Regions from separate parts of the Shewanella zhangzhouensis genome, predicted to be linked through region 2. Evidence: predicted binding sites of a transcription regulator. Region 2 holds the regulator's gene; each other region holds the start of a gene.

Region 1 (5,098 bases), 1.5 Mb from region 2:
CACATTATTGGAGCTGATTGAAGACAATCCGGATATGTCGGCGGATTTTATCAAGGCACTGCGCAAAGAGCTGGTATCCAGCGGCGTTTCCAATATTGGTATCAGCCTGCAGGAAGCCTGAAACGGCTATTCAGAGGTGACATGTGAGAACCTTACTTTATCAAGGCTTTATACTCACTAATCTCGACGGAAAAACCGACAGCTGGCGTTTAACCATAGCCGATGAAGTGCGCATCGGCTCTTTGTTTGAACTTCGCCGTCAGGTGGCGTTTTATCAGGAGCTGGGCGTCCTTCCCCCGGTGAAGGACTATCCGGCTCCCACTTCCACATCCCCCAAGCGCAAACCGGGCCACCCATCCAAGGGACGCAAAAAACAGTTGGGTTAAGCGTCCATCGCAAATAACCCCGGCGCCCGCGACTTCATAAAATCGATAAAGGCTTTCACCTTGGCAGGTTGCTGCTGCCGCTGGTGACACAAAATGGAGATCCGCCGCGTTTCTCCCCGCCAATCCGGCAATACAGGCAGCAGCAACCCGCGTTGCAGCTCCTGCTTAAAGAAGAGCTCCGGCCCATACAAGATACCACCATCATCCACACAGGCGCTGATAGCCCCCTGCAGATCGGTCAGCGTCAGGCTTGCGGGTCCGTCATAGTAAAAGGCCTCTCCCTGAGGATGCCTCAGCGACCAGTTATATAAAGGCCACACCTTGATAATATCGTGAGCAGCAAGGCTGCTGGGATGAGTTGGCATGCTGCACCGCTGCAGATAGCCAGGTGATGCCACCAGGCGGTAATCCAGCGTCCCAAGCGGTACGGCTATCCAGGAGGAGTCCGGTTGAATACCGCCCACGATGGCGATATCGATGCCTTTGTCGATAAGGTCAACTACCTCGTTTTTTTGGGTGATATGCAGCCTGATACCCGGATATTCCCGCCGAAACTCGTTGATGGTTTTCATAAAAATCATCGAGATGATGGAGATGGGGGCGGCAATACGCAGCGTGCCTTCGAGCGGGTCTTCGCCATCACCATAAAGGGCGTCCACTGCGCTCACCAGGGATTTGTAGCGCTCGTAAAGCGCCATTCCTTCCTCGGTGAGGCGAATTTTGCGGGTACTTCGCATCAATAGCTGACGACCGCGGTTTTCTTCCAGGCGGGATAATTTGCGGCTGACGGTTGCCACAGGCATCGAGAGACGATCCGCCACCGCAGACAGGCTACCGGCGTCCACCAACTGCACAAAGAGGTAAATCAATTCAAGTTCGCTACCCGGATGCTCTCTCATGCCGTTTCCCGCCGTTAATCATTGATATGCCTGCGACCAAGGACCAATGGTCAGCTCGCATCATGATATGCTAATTTGCCTGCCAAGCCCCACTGCAAAGGGGGAAATTGTGATCTGCCGAGGCCCCTGCTGTGATGTTCAACCTCCTCATTCCGCTGCTCGCTGTTGTTGCCGTGATGATTGCGGGCGCTGCCAGCTCCAGACTCCTTCCGGGCTGGTTAGAGCGTTTTCTCAATCAATACGTGTACTACCTGGCATTTCCGGCCATCCTGTATGTGAGCCTGGCCAATACTCCCATTGAAGAAATTCTCAACCCCGGATTTGTGGGGGGTTATCTGCTTGCGATGGTGGTGACCTATGTATTGGTGCAGCTGTGGTCACTGAAACATGAAAAGGGACAAACCCGTCCAGCGAGCCTGCGAGCCCTGTCGGCCACCTTCGGCAACACCGCGTTCATCGGTATCCCCGTGCTGGCGATGCTGTTTCCGAACAATCCGCAGGCACTGATGGCTGCTGCGCTGGCAAGCCTTTTATCAGTCTTGATGTTTGCCGTTACCGTGGTGCAATTAAGACTCGCTACCCAACCTCTGACCGGCATGGCACGGTTAAGCCTTGCGCTGCGGGTGGTGACCAGAAATCCTGTGGGCATCGGCTGTGCCCTCGGGGTATTGGCCTCGGCGATGCAGTTTTCACTGCCTTCGATACCGGATACCCTGGTGACATGGATAGGTAAAAGCTCCAGTCCCTGCGCGCTCTTTGCCATTGGCATAGCGCTGGCCCGCTCCATGCGAGAGCCGGAACAAACTCAGACGGGCGTGCCCTTCTGGCACGTAAATCTGGCAAAACTGGCTTTGCAGCCACTCCTGGTATGGCTACTCTTCAGTTGGTTGGGGGTGGGTGCGCAGCTGACCGTGATGGGCGTGCTGCTTTCCGCCATGCCCACTGCCGCCAGCGTTTACCTGCTGGCCTATCAGGATAAAACCCTGGAAAAGCAAATCGCCCGGGGCATAGTGGCAGGTACGCTGCTGACGGTTTTCAGCTTGCCGCTGCTGACGATGGGATTAAACCTGATATCTCAGTAGCCAAAAATTTTTCACGTCGGGGTTGCGGGACGATTTACTGTACAAAAAATCAGTATATACTGTTTATCAATACAGTACTTTGATTGCTAATCACACAGGATTGCCGTCATGCTTTGTCAGCTCAGCATCAATAACTTTGCCATTGTTCGCTTTCTGGAATTGGACTTCCGTCCGGGTATGACCAGTATTACCGGTGAAACCGGTGCCGGTAAGTCCATCGCCATTGATGCTCTGGGGTTGTGCCTGGGTAACCGCGCAGATTCCGGTGCCGTGCGCCCCGGTGCCAGCAAAACCGAGGTCAGCGCCCGCTTCTCTCTGGATGATGTGCCCCTGGCCCGGCGCTGGCTGGAGGATAACGATCTTGAGCTGGACGACGAATGTATTCTCAGGCGCACCATCACTGCCGATGGCCGTTCGCGGGCCTACATCAATGGCAATCCTGTCCCCCTGTCACAGCTCAAATCCCTTGGGCAATATCTGGTGGGGATCCACGGCCAGCATGCACACCACGCCCTCTTAAAAAATGAACACCAACTGACACTGCTGGACAGCTACGCCAACCACCGCATGCTGCAGGAGTCAGTCGCCAGCGCCTACCAGCGCTGCCGTCAGGTCGAAGCTGAATTAAGGCAGCTCGAGCAAAGCCAGCAGGAACGCATTGCCCGCAAACAGCTGCTGCAATATCAGGTTGAAGAATTGGACGAATTTGCCTTGATGGAAGGAGAGTTCGAACAAATCGAGGCCGAACACAAACGCCTCGCCAATGGCACCGCCCTGATTGAAGACTGTCAGCACACCTTGTCGCTGCTCAGTGAATCCGATGAAGGCAATATTGAGTCGCTGCTAAACCGAGCCTTATCACTTGCTGCAACCCTGGAGTCGCTCGACCCAACCCTGGCCCCCATAGGAAATATGCTCAATGACGCCCTTATTCAGGTGCAGGAAAGCAGCAGCGAACTTGGCCGTTACCTGTCCAACCTGGAGCTGGACCCGGAACATTTTGCCTATCTCGAAGAGCGACTCTCCAAAGCCATGACCCTGGCACGAAAACACCATGTTGCTGCCGATAAACTGGCTGCACATCATCAAGAGCTTGCCAGGGAACTGACTGGATTGGACTCCGATGAGGCACAGCTGGATGAACTGAAGCAACAGGTGCAAACCAGCAGGGAAGCCTATCTCAGTCACGCGCAGAAGCTCAGTCAAAGCCGTCTTCGCTATGCCAGGGAGCTGGATAAACAGGTCACCGCCTCCATTCAGGAACTCAATATGCCAAAGGGTAAGTTCACCATTGAGGTGAGCTTCAACGACAAGCAAATGAGCGCAAATGGCAGTGACAGTGTAGAGTTTTTGGTGACCACCAACCCAGGCCAGCCTCTGTCTCCATTGGCCAAGGTTGCCTCGGGAGGTGAACTGAGCCGCATTGGACTAGGCATTCAGGTGATTACCGCGAAAAAGGTCTCAACCCCCACACTGATTTTTGACGAAGTGGATGTGGGTATTTCAGGCCCAACTGCGGCTGTGGTTGGCCGAATGCTCCGCTCCCTCGGTGAAGCGACACAGGTATTTTGTGTCACCCACTTGCCCCAGGTTGCCGGTAATGGCCATCAACATATGTTTGTGAACAAATCCAGTAAGGGCGGACAAACAGAAACCTCGATGAAGCCGCTGGATAAAGACGCACGGATACAGGAACTGGCGCGCTTGCTGGGTGGCGATACCATTACCGAGAATACTCTCGCCAATGCCCGCGAACTGCTGCAAGGAACGTAAGCAAGACTTTCCAATAAATATCACCAACTAATCAATTGGATAGCCTTTAAACTCACCATAGTGTCACGCCCGGATGACAGCGAGTTATCCGGGCAGATGCACCGCAAATGATCCACATCAACATCCGTAAGCCGTCTCGGTCATAAGCTGCGAGCATTTGTTGGGCAATCGCCTTGCCCCTTCGCGGCGGATAACTTATGACTTCTATTTCTCAAAATCTGGGCCAGGCATACAGTGAACAACTTCCCAGCCTGGGACAAAGCCTTTGCGACATCCTGTGTTTTTTTGGTTTGAAGCGCCTCTATGGGGTCGGCGGCGATTTTGTGGCAAACCTTATCAATGCCCTCGATGGTCCGCTGCAGGTACTGCCTTCCAGTAACGAAATGCACGCCGGATTCAGTGCCTGTGCACAGGCTGAGCTGACCGGTTTGGGCGCCTGTCTCACAACCTACACAGTGGGAAGCCTGCCCTGTGTCAGTGCCGCGGCTCTCGCCCGTACCGAGGGCCTGCCGGTGATTTTCTTATCTGGCGCCCCCGGTGAAAATGAAATACACGGCCATGCCCTGCACCATACTGTGCACCCGGGGTCTGGCTGGCATACCGACCTCAATGCGGCGCTCAATGCCTTTAAGGCACTGGGAATTCGAGCCGAGCGGCTGCAGGGACAGCGCCATCAGGGACAACCCAATGTGGCAGCCGCAAGGTTTTTTGAACTTGTGTGCGAGGCGGTGCAAACCCGCCAGCCCGTGTATATCGAAGTGCCGCGGGATCTCGTTAAACAGCCAACACAGAGCCTGCGACTTCCCCAGAATCTTGATGAGTTAAATGCCACGACCCGGCTGGATCTGGCAGGCGCAGGACTCATCGCCGACGATATTTGCAGTCGTCTGGTGAGAGCCAGGCATCCCTTGGTCTATCTGGGGGAGCGCCTGCGAATGAACACGGCCTTGCTTCAGCG
Region 2 (5,098 bases):
TCCCTGCATCTCGGTCTGGGCTGCGGGAGCGCCGTTACTGCCATGGGCGTTAACATCAGAGGCCTGCACTGTGTCACCTGTATTGTTGCCCCATGCATTACGCTCATAGGTCACAACAGCGGCAATCTCTGTGGCAGACAACTGCTTGTTGAATGCCTGCATGGCTGTGCCGGCTTTGCCGTTGATAACGATGTCGAGATGCTTGTCGACAGGACCCATGGCAATGGCACTGTCCTTAAGGGCGGGGAATACGCCGGGCAGGCCCATACCATTGGGTTGGTGGCAGGCGGCGCAGCTGGCCATGTACACCTTTTCACCCTGCGCCATCAGTTCTTCCATGGAAAGGGTTTGGTTCAATGCCGCAGCGGCTTGGGCAGCGGCGTTGCTTGCCAGTTGCTTCTGGTTTTCAACCCAGGCGTCAAACTCTGCTTCGGGCAATACCTCAACCACTATGGGCATAAAACCGTGGTCTTTACCGCACAGTTCGGCACATTGGCCGCGGTAAATGCCGGGTTTATCTATCCGGGTCCAGGCCTCGTTGATAAAGCCCGGATTGGCATCTTTTTTTACGGCAAATGCAGGCACCCACCAGGAGTGAATGACATCGTCGGAAGTCATCAAAAAGCGAACCTTACGGTTGGTGGGCAGCACCAGATGCTTATCCACTTCCAGCAAGTAGTGATCGCCTTTTGCTTCGGCGCCTTCTATTTGACTTCTGGGGGTCGCCAGGATGCTGTAAAAGCCGAAGTCGTGGTCGAAGTAATCGTAATGCCACTTCCATTGGGAGCCGGTGACCTTGATGGTCAAGTCGGCGTTGGAGGGATCTTCCATGGCGATGAGGGTCTTGGTTGCCGGAATAGCCATGGCAATCAGGATCAGAAAGGGCACCAGAGTCCACGCGATTTCGACCTTGGTACTTTCGTGAAATTGGGCGGCAACGGCCCCTTTGGATTTGCGGTGGTTTATCATGGCGTAAATCATGGCGCCAAAAACCACTACACCTATGGCACAGCAGATGTACAGGATAGTCATGTGCAGGCCATAGACCCTGCCACTTATCTCAGTAACACCTTGTGTCATGTTGAGCGGCATATCAGCCGCAAGGATGGGCGGGGCCATAAAAGCCGCCGCGAAACAATACAACCATTGCTTCACAAGACATCTCCTCTGTCAATTGCATCAAGCAACTACAAAGAAGAGTCACACAGTAAGTCTCTGCTCTATGCAAACTCTTCGGTTCCCACAAAAAGCAACGATGACTTCAAAGTGCGTTGGCGGTTGGTATCTTATTTAATGAACTACAGCTTTGTTCACCACACTTGCACCTACAGCTGAATATATCGGTCAAATACACAATATCCATGGCGCAAGCCTCAGATACTGCGACGACATAATCGCCCGGATATAACAAACAAATCGTTGTTAACCTGAACTACATTACTTGCAGTTTAAATATTGATCAAGATCACTTTATTTTCTAATTATCTGAAAAAATTATCGAAAAAAAGCCCCGATAACGGGGCTCAAAGGGATGAGGAGATGATCAGTGCAGCGGAGAGGCACTGCGAAGGGGGTGACTTAACTCGGGCCTAACAGTAAAAGCGTTGGCCTGTGAGTGAGCATTTACATTTTCAAAAATGACACCCAATGCCACGGCATTTTTGGCTACCAATGCCAATCTGCGTTTATCTCTGGGATCCAGTTCGTTGGTCCAGCACAGTACGGCGCTTGAGGTACCGTTGGTTAGGGCCTTTTCCATCGCCCACAGGGTTTCAAATTCGTCTTTGGCATGCACCAGCAGCACACGGTCCATGCGCACACCAGCCTGTGCCAGAGTGGATTTGAGTCCGATGTTGGGTGGGCTGATAAGCACTATCCATCGGCCCTCAAGACTGAGGCGTGCGAGCTCTGGGGCGAGCTGCTGTATCTCTTGGCGCCCCTGGGATTGAGTGCTTTGGGTGATCACCTGAGATGCGGGGCAAACATCTTTGGCGGCGGAATCTGTCCACAAGCCGGGATGACGGGGTGCGTTACCAATCAGCTTGTTCATAACCAGTCTCCATTACGGATAACGCCCACGGCCAAGCCTTCGATAGTCAGACTTTGGCTGGCAAGATCCACTCTGATAGGGGCGAACGCCTCGTTCTCTGCGTGCAAGAACACCACATTGCCTTGTTTCTCGAAGCGTTTTACCGTGACATCATCTTCCACCCGGGCAACGACAACCTGGCCGTTTCGTGCCTGGTTCATCTTGTGCACTGCCAGCAGGTCTCCGTCGAGAATACCTATGTCTTTCATACTGTCGCCGCGAACGCGCAGCAGAAAATCGGCATGGGGGCGGAACATGGCAGGATCGACCTGATAATACTGCTCCACATGCTCTTGGGCGAGAATGGGCTCACCGGCAGCCACCTGACCTATCAGGGGCAGCCCCGGGTCTGGCTGATCTTCCAGCTCATCACCCGCCAGTCTGATACCTCGCGAGGTGCCGGGCATAATCTCAATGCAGCCTTTTTTGGCAAGCGCTTTAAGATGCTCCTCGGCGGCATTGGCACTTTTAAAGCCGAGTCTGGATGCAATTTCTGCCCGTGTTGGGGGCATGCCGGTTTCGGCGATGTTGCGTTTGATTAGGTCCAGGATCTCGGCCTGGCGAGGCGTCAGCGGTCTCATGGTCATTCCTGTTTTTCTATACAGTTACTGTTAGTATATACAGTATTTTCATCAGCGCAAGTATTAACCATTTTTCAGATTATTGGCTAATGGCTGCGGCTGTCTGATATTCTATTGCGCTATTGATTGAAGCCAGGTTCCCAATATCAGCATGTCAGCACACGAGTCTTTTTGGTTTAAGTCTTTGCGTTGGATCCAGAAGCAGTTGGTACACACCATAGTGGTACCTCAGGATCCCTTCGCCGATTTGAATCTCGATCCCTCCCGCCCCTTGGTTTACGTCATGAAAACCGAGTCAGTGAGCGATATTGCTGCGCTCCATGAGGTGACCGGCAAGTTGGGGTTACCCAGCCCATATCAGATGCTGGAAGTCGATGGAATCAAGACCCCACGGGTCGTGTGTCTGGAGGGCAGAAAGCCGCTGTTTGGCAAACGTGACAGCAATGAGCCTTTTTTGCAGACTTTCCAGCAACTGCTGGCTTTGCACCGTCAGCAGCAAGAGCTGGATATACAGCTGGTGCCTGTAAGTCTTTACTGGGGGCGAACCCCGGGTAAAGAAGATGACACTATGCGTGCAGCAGTGCTTGAGCGGGAAGATCCGACCTGGCTGCGTAAATGTTTGATGATTTTATTCCTGGGTCGCCATAACTTCGTGCAGTTTTCCCGTGCTGTGTCGCTGCGTCATATGGCCGATGAACATGGCACAGACAAGCGCATTGCCCACAAGCTTGCCCGGGTGGCGAGGGTTCATTTCCGCCGTCAGCGTAAAGTGATGACAGGGCCTGTGTTGCCCAATCGTCAGGCCATGTTTCATGCACTGCTGAAATCCGACAACCTGAAAAAAGCGATTGCCGAAGAAGCCGCCAGCAAAAAAATCTCTGAAGAAAAGGCCCGTGAAACCGCCATTCAATATCTGGATGAGATTGCAGCCGATTACTCCGACAGTCTGGTGCGCATCGCCGAGCGCTTCCTCACCTGGCTGTGGAACAAGCTCTATAAAGGCATCAGCATCAAGGGCGCCGAACAGATTCGCCAGTTGCACCATGACGGCCATGAGATTGTGTATGTGCCTTGCCACCGGTCGCACATGGATTATTTGCTGCTGTCTTACATCCTTTATTACGAAGGCATGGTGCCGCCCCATATCGCTGCCGGGATTAACCTGAATTTCTGGCCCGCCGGCCCCATGTTCCGCCGTGGCGGCGCCTTCTTTATCCGCCGCAGCTTCAACGGCAACAAGCTTTACACCGCAGTATTCCGCGAATATCTGGATCAGCTGTTCGCCAAGGGATACTCGGTGGAGTACTTCACCGAAGGTGGCCGCTCCCGAACCGGCCGTCTGCTGGCGCCCAAAACCGGCATGCTGGCCATGACATTGTCTTCGGTTATCCGCGGAATTGAGCGACCAGTGACCCTAGTGCCCGTGTATCTGGGTTATGACCATGTGATGGAAGTGGCTACCTATCACAAAGAGCTGTCGGGTAAGAAAAAAGAAAAGGAATCCGTATGGCAGGTATTTGGGGCCATACGCAAGCTGGGTAACTTTGGCCGTGGCTATGTGAACTTTGGCCAGCCCATCACCCTGCAGAACTTTTTGACCGAAAAAGTCCCCAATTGGCGTGAAGAAGTGGGAGAAGATCCAGAGCAAAAACCGTCCTGGCTGACCCCTGTGGTGAATGCGCTCGCCAATCGGGTAATGACCCGCATCAATGATGCCGCAGCCGCCAGTTCTGTCACGCTTTCCAGTATGGTGTTGCTGGCCTCGGAGCAAAATGCGCTGGAGCGCAACCAGCTGGAGCGCCAGATTGATTTGTACCTGAGTCTGCTCAAATCCGTGCCTTATACCTCGTACGCATCAGTGACCGAGGGCAGTGGCAAGGAACTGGTCGATCGCGGTATTGAGCTGAACAAGCTGACAGAAACCAAGGATGACCTGGGTACCATCATCTCCATCGATGATAGCCTTGCGATTTCCATGACCTATTACCGTAACAACATCATCCACTTGTTTGTAATTCCGTCATTGATTGCCACCGTGATGGTGCGCCACGAAGAGGTCTCCCGCGAAGAACTGCAGGAGCTGGTTGCCGAGTTTTATCCGCTGCTTAAGGCCGAGCTCTTTATGGGTGTTGCCGATTTGCCAGCCTATGTGGATGCGCTGGTGGAGTGCTTTAAGTCAGAAGGTCTGATTACCGGCGATAACCGTCTGAAACTGGTAGATGAGCGTATTAATCAGCTGTTGTTGCTGGCCGGTGTGGTAGGCGAAACCTTGAAACGCTACGCCATTATTTTCAACCTGCTGGGTGAGCAGCCCAGAATGGAACGCGCCGACCTGGAGCATCACAGCCATCGTCTGGCCAGTCGTCTTGGTGCCATTCATGGCGTTATGGCGCCTGAGTTTTACGATAAAAAGCTCTATGCCTTGCTG
Region 3 (5,098 bases), 1.5 Mb from region 2:
TGGCCAATCTCAAGTATTGGCTGACCTCAGAATACGAGCACAATGGCATTCGTATGGATGGTGAACGCATTCTCGATCGCCTCATCGCCATCAATCGCGGCGCCTGTTTACGCTAGTCATTCGGCGCTCAGGTGATTTTAAGTCAGGCTTAAGCCCGACTTGGCACACTCATAAAGGTTCCTCCTCTATGAGCGTTTGTGTTAACCGTTTTTGGTTATCGCTTTTTGAGTGGAGTAAGCCAGGACCTTGGCTTACTCCTTTTTTTACCCGATACTGACTCAAGCACCTCAGTATGGGAGTCGCCCATGGAAATCCGTCATCCTTCGCAATTAAGTCCCGAAATCCTCGTTGGCATAGTCAATGAAAAGCTCCGCTTACAGTGCCCGGACAAGGCATCGCTTTTGTACGAACTGGGAATGCCGGAAGCTGAACTGGACGCCAAACTGGCTGACTTCGATTACAACCCCGAGACCAATCAATATCGCAGCCGCTGAGCCATTACCAGTGTCCCTCTGATTGCCCTTGAACTGTACTGTGAGAGCAAGAGCAGAAAGCGCGGAAACTGCAGAAAGTTCTGAAAGTGCAGAAAGTTCTGAAAGTGCAGAAAGTGCAGAAAGTGCAGAAAGTGCCTTTCGGGATTGGGTGTTGAAAAGCTACTGTATTTTTATCCCCACTCAGATTACGTCTTGCACCAGCTTCATACCGAAGTGAATGCGCTATGAATCCCAGCGTACACTCAACATCGTCTCTTGGGTTCTTCAGTTCACATCGGCTATCTGGCTGGCGTTGCCTGGGCTTTCAGGTTGTAGCCTTTCCTTTTTGGCTTGCACGGCTTTTTCGACCTCTGCCAGCACTTGACCCGGGCGCACGCCCTTTCCCATTGCCAGCTCTGCCTTTAAAAGCGCGTTTGGCCCCTGTCGCCGTCACGCCGGCCAGCGCGGTGGGCAAACTGGCAGCGGCCTGCTCAATCAACTTTTCAAGTTCCGACACCAGTGGTGCCATAAAGCCTTTATAGGACAGCTGACGTTGGCAGATATCACTGAGCTGACGCTCCCACAGGGCGGTCATATCCGCTGTGGTGGCCACCTCAGGCAAGCTGGCAATTAGGCCCCGCCCGGCTTGGGATGCCACGATGCTTTTACCCTGACGCACCAAAAAGCCACGTTTAAAGAGGAGTTCGATGATCCCGGCCCGGGTCGCTTCGGTGCCAAGGCCATCCGTGTCCTTCAATATGCGTTTAATGTCCGGTGAACTCACATAACGGGCAATGCCTGTCATGGCACTGAGCAGGGTCGCATCGGTAAAGTGTTTGGGGGGCTGGGTTTGCTTTGCCAATAACTCACCATGGCTGCACTGGGCTATATCGCCCTTATTCAGGGCTGGCAGGGGCGTCTTTTGGCTGGCATCAGTCTCTTGTAGCTCTCTTCCCTCGTCCTGTTCGGTATTGCGTCCCTGAAACAACACCCGCCAACCTGCGGCTCTCTCAACCGACGCTTTGGCGATAAAGCTGCCGCCTTCGATAATGAGCTGTATCTCGGTATCTGCCAGAAGGCGATGGGGATAAAACTGCGCCAAATATTGCCGTGCAATGTGCAAATAAAGCTGGCGCTCCCGCTGGTTAAGCTGCGACAGCGCCGCACGTTTACCCGTTGGCACTATGGCGTGGTGGGCGTCCACCTTGCTGTCATCCCAGGCTTTGGACACCAGCTGCAAATTGGGTGGCGGCGCCCCCTCCAACAGTTCAGGAGCGTTGGTGCTTATAGCTGCCACCACATCGGGCACCAATGAGAGCTGTTCTTTAGGCAAATGACGGCTGTCTGAGCGGGGATAGGTAATCAGCTTGTGACGCTCATACAGGCTCTGGGCCGTATCCAGCACCTCTTTGGCACTCATACCAAAGCGTTTGGCACAATCAATTTGCAGCGCCGAGAGGCTATACAGCAAAGGCGGCGCCTGCTTCTTGTCTTTATGGCTGACATGCTCGACCAGTGCAGGCTTACCGCCAATGCGGTTAACCACGGTTTCTGCAAGGCGGCGTGAAAGCACCCGCCCTTCTTCATCCATGTATGGCTGACAAGCCTCGCTGGGATGCCACTTGGCGCAAAAAGACTCGCCCTTGTCTGTGGTGACGTGCGCAAGCACCTCGTAGTGGTCTTTGGGCTCAAAATGCTCAATTTCCAGGTCCCGGCGCACCACCAGGCCCAGCAATGGGGTTTGCACCCGACCAACGGACAAGACACCGGCATACCCCACCTTTCGCCCCTGAAGCGTATAAGCCCGGGTCATATTGAGGCCATAGAGCCAGTCGGCGCGGCTGCGCGCCAATGCCGATGTTGCAAGCGGCACAAATTCCTTATTGCTGCGAAGCTGCCCCAGTGCGCGGCGCACCGCGTCGGGGTTCAAATCTGAAATCAATAAACGCTGGGTGGATGCCAGTTTGGACGCAGAAACGTTGGCATGGGAAATCACTTCATCCACCAGGAGCTGTCCTTCGCGGTCCGGATCCCCTGCATGAACCAGAGAAGATGCCTGCTTAATCAGACGTTTTACCACTGCCAGCTGACTTTTGGCCGAACCTCGGGGAATGAGTTTCCACTCGTCGGGAATGATGGGCAAATGGGCAAGCTGCCACTGCTTGTATTCGGGAGAATACGCGTCAGGTTCGGCCTGCTCCAGTAGATGGCCGATACACCAGGTGACACAATCGCCGTTGCCCAACTCGATGTAGCCATCCCCCTTTTTATGGGGTTTGGGCAACACTTCGGCAATGGCGCGGCCGAGGCTGGGTTTTTCGGCGATATAGAGGATCATGGCAGGCTATTCGAACTTAGAGTACTGGATGAATTCACAGTAAATGTAGCGAAAATCCCCTGCGGACGCAACGCGCAATCCCGGCGACTTAACGCCAAGGTCAGATTTACCCTGAGCCAGTGTAAATTTAGTTGAGAATAATTCTCATCAAAGTTCAAATGACCAATATCCTCCATCCCGGATTTGACTATGCAAAGTTCAGTCTCAATTATTCGCCATCAATGGCTGCTATATGCAGTCTTGTTAACCCTTGGATTAGCGCTGTGCCTTCCTCCGGCTCACCTGCCATGGGTCATGCTGCCGCTAAGCGCGATTGGGGTAAACTATCTGCGGGCCACGCCCTTGACGCAGCTGGGTATGACCAGCCTATTTGCCATTTGGCTGCTGTGTTTTGCCAGGGCCCTGTAGGTATGAATTATTAATTCCCCAAAAACAAAAACCAGCACCTGAGTGCTGGTTTTGATTCACCGTAATCTGCTAGCTACCCTCCCGGGCGTAACTGATTATGGATGACACACGTTGTGCAGCTCGAGATTCGTGCCCACGTCGCTGTTACGATTTGCCTTGGCATCATCGTTTCTCAGCTGAGTGAGGTGGTCGAGGTACGCCTGAGTCACGTCGCCGGTGATGTAATCACCGTCAAATACCGATGTTTCAAAGCGCTTGATCTCAGGGTTTTCCATGCGCACGGCCTCAACCAGATCAGTCAGATCCTGGAAGATGATACCGTCGGCACCAATCAGCTTGGCGATTTCATCCGCATCACGTCCGTGGGCAATCAGCTCATTGGAGGTGGGCATATCGATGCCGTACACGTTGGGGAAACGAATCTCAGGTGCGGCCGAGGCAAAATACACCTTCTTGGCACCGGCTTCGCGGGCCATTTCGATGATCTGCTCAGACGTGGTACCACGCACGATGGAGTCGTCCACCAAGAGCACATTTTTACCCTTGAACTCGGTGTTGATGGCGTTAAGCTTGCGGCGTACTGACTTCTTACGCTCCTGCTGACCAGGCATGATAAAGGTACGGCCAATATAGCGGTTCTTTACAAAGCCCTGACGGTAAGGCAGGTCCATCACACGGGCAATTTCCAGTGCGATATCACAGGAGGTCTCAGGAATGGGGATAACCACATCAATGTCGTTGTCGTACCATTCTTTCTTGATTTTCTCACCCAGTTTGGCGCCCATGTTTACACGGCTGGCGTAGACAGACACCTTGTCGATGGTGGAGTCTGGACGGGCAAAGTAAACGAATTCGAAAATACAGGGAGAATACAGCGGTGCTTCGGCGCACTGACGGGTAAACAGCTGACCGTCGAGGGTGACGTATACGGCTTCGCCCGGCGCAACATCGCGGATCACTTCAAAACCCACGGCATCCAGGGCCACACTCTCTGAGGCCACCATGTACTCTGTGCCGGTGGCGGTTTCATTTTTACCGAGCACCAGCGGGCGAATGCCGTTGGGGTCACGGAAAGCCACCAGACCTTCGCCAACAATCATGGCCACTACCGCGTAAGCACCACGGGTTTGGGCGTGCACCTTGGCCACGGCATCAAACACCTGATCGGCGCTCAGATGGGCGCTCTGCACTTGCTGCAGCTCGTCGGCAAGCAGGTTCAGCAGCACTTCAGAATCCGACGTGGTATTCACGTGGCGACGCTGCTGCTTGAGGCGAGCCGACAGATCCTGAGTGTTGGTCAGGTTGCCGTTGTGGGCCAGAGAAATACCAAAAGGCGAGTTAACGTAAAAAGGCTGGGCTTCTGAGGAGCTGGAGCTCCCGGCGGTGGGATAACGCACATGGCCGATACCGGCGTTACCCTGCAGGCGCTGCATGTGTTTGGGTTCAAACACATCACGCACCAGTCCGTTAGCCTTACGGAGCCTGAACGCGTCATTGTCTACCGTGACTATCCCGGCTGCATCCTGACCACGGTGTTGAAGCACTGTCAGTGCGTCATAGATGGTCTGATTAACCGAGGAATGGCCAACTATTCCGACGATACCACACATGGGAGAGTGTCCTCTTTTAAGATGTTCTGTTGTTTAGCTAATTTTTATATTTTGGGTACGAAGCTTGAGGTGTTTTCCAGATAGTGGAAGAACCACTGGATCACAACCCCGAATTCGGGCACCAGTCGGGACTCCTTCCACCAGGGGGTGTTGGGAGCGCCGGTGAAGGCATCCATGAAAAACAAAATCGCACTGACAATCAGTGCGCCGCGCAAGGCACCGAAACACAGACCCAGGAGTCTGTCGGTACCCGATAAACCGGTTTTGGC

Evidence for each region. The regulator LexA, encoded in region 2, represses DNA repair genes until DNA is damaged. The targets are predictions, from matches to a motif close to TACTGTATNNNNATACAGTA.
Region 1: recN (DNA repair protein RecN) is a predicted target of LexA. The motif match lies at 2,425-2,444, and genes of this name have one in related genera.
Region 3: K0H63_RS11995 (DNA topoisomerase III) is a predicted target of LexA. The motif match lies at 2,834-2,853, and genes of this name have one in related genera.

The regions. Positions count from the first base shown of each region.
Region 1 covers NZ_CP080414.1:1,281,845-1,286,942, reverse strand. Annotated here, with positions in the region: gene K0H63_RS05570 (YjaG family protein) at 1-121, shown strand, start outside; gene K0H63_RS05565 (DUF3319 domain-containing protein) at 144-386, shown strand; gene K0H63_RS05560 (LysR family transcriptional regulator) at 383-1,285, opposite strand; gene K0H63_RS05555 (AEC family transporter) at 1,420-2,367, shown strand; gene recN (DNA repair protein RecN) at 2,476-4,140, shown strand; gene K0H63_RS05545 (thiamine pyrophosphate-binding protein) at 4,338-5,098, shown strand, end outside.
Region 2 covers NZ_CP080414.1:4,303,100-4,308,197, reverse strand. Annotated here, with positions in the region: gene coxB (cytochrome c oxidase subunit II) at 1-1,155, opposite strand, end outside; gene K0H63_RS19015 (cell division inhibitor SulA) at 1,544-2,050, opposite strand; gene lexA (transcriptional repressor LexA) at 2,047-2,670, opposite strand; gene plsB (glycerol-3-phosphate 1-O-acyltransferase PlsB) at 2,822-5,098, shown strand, end outside.
Region 3 covers NZ_CP080414.1:2,753,264-2,758,361, forward strand. Annotated here, with positions in the region: gene K0H63_RS11985 (alpha/beta fold hydrolase) at 1-116, shown strand, start outside; gene K0H63_RS11990 (DUF4250 domain-containing protein) at 306-494, shown strand; gene K0H63_RS11995 (DNA topoisomerase III) at 799-2,811, opposite strand; gene purF (amidophosphoribosyltransferase) at 3,315-4,829, opposite strand; gene K0H63_RS12005 (CvpA family protein) at 4,874-5,098, opposite strand, start outside.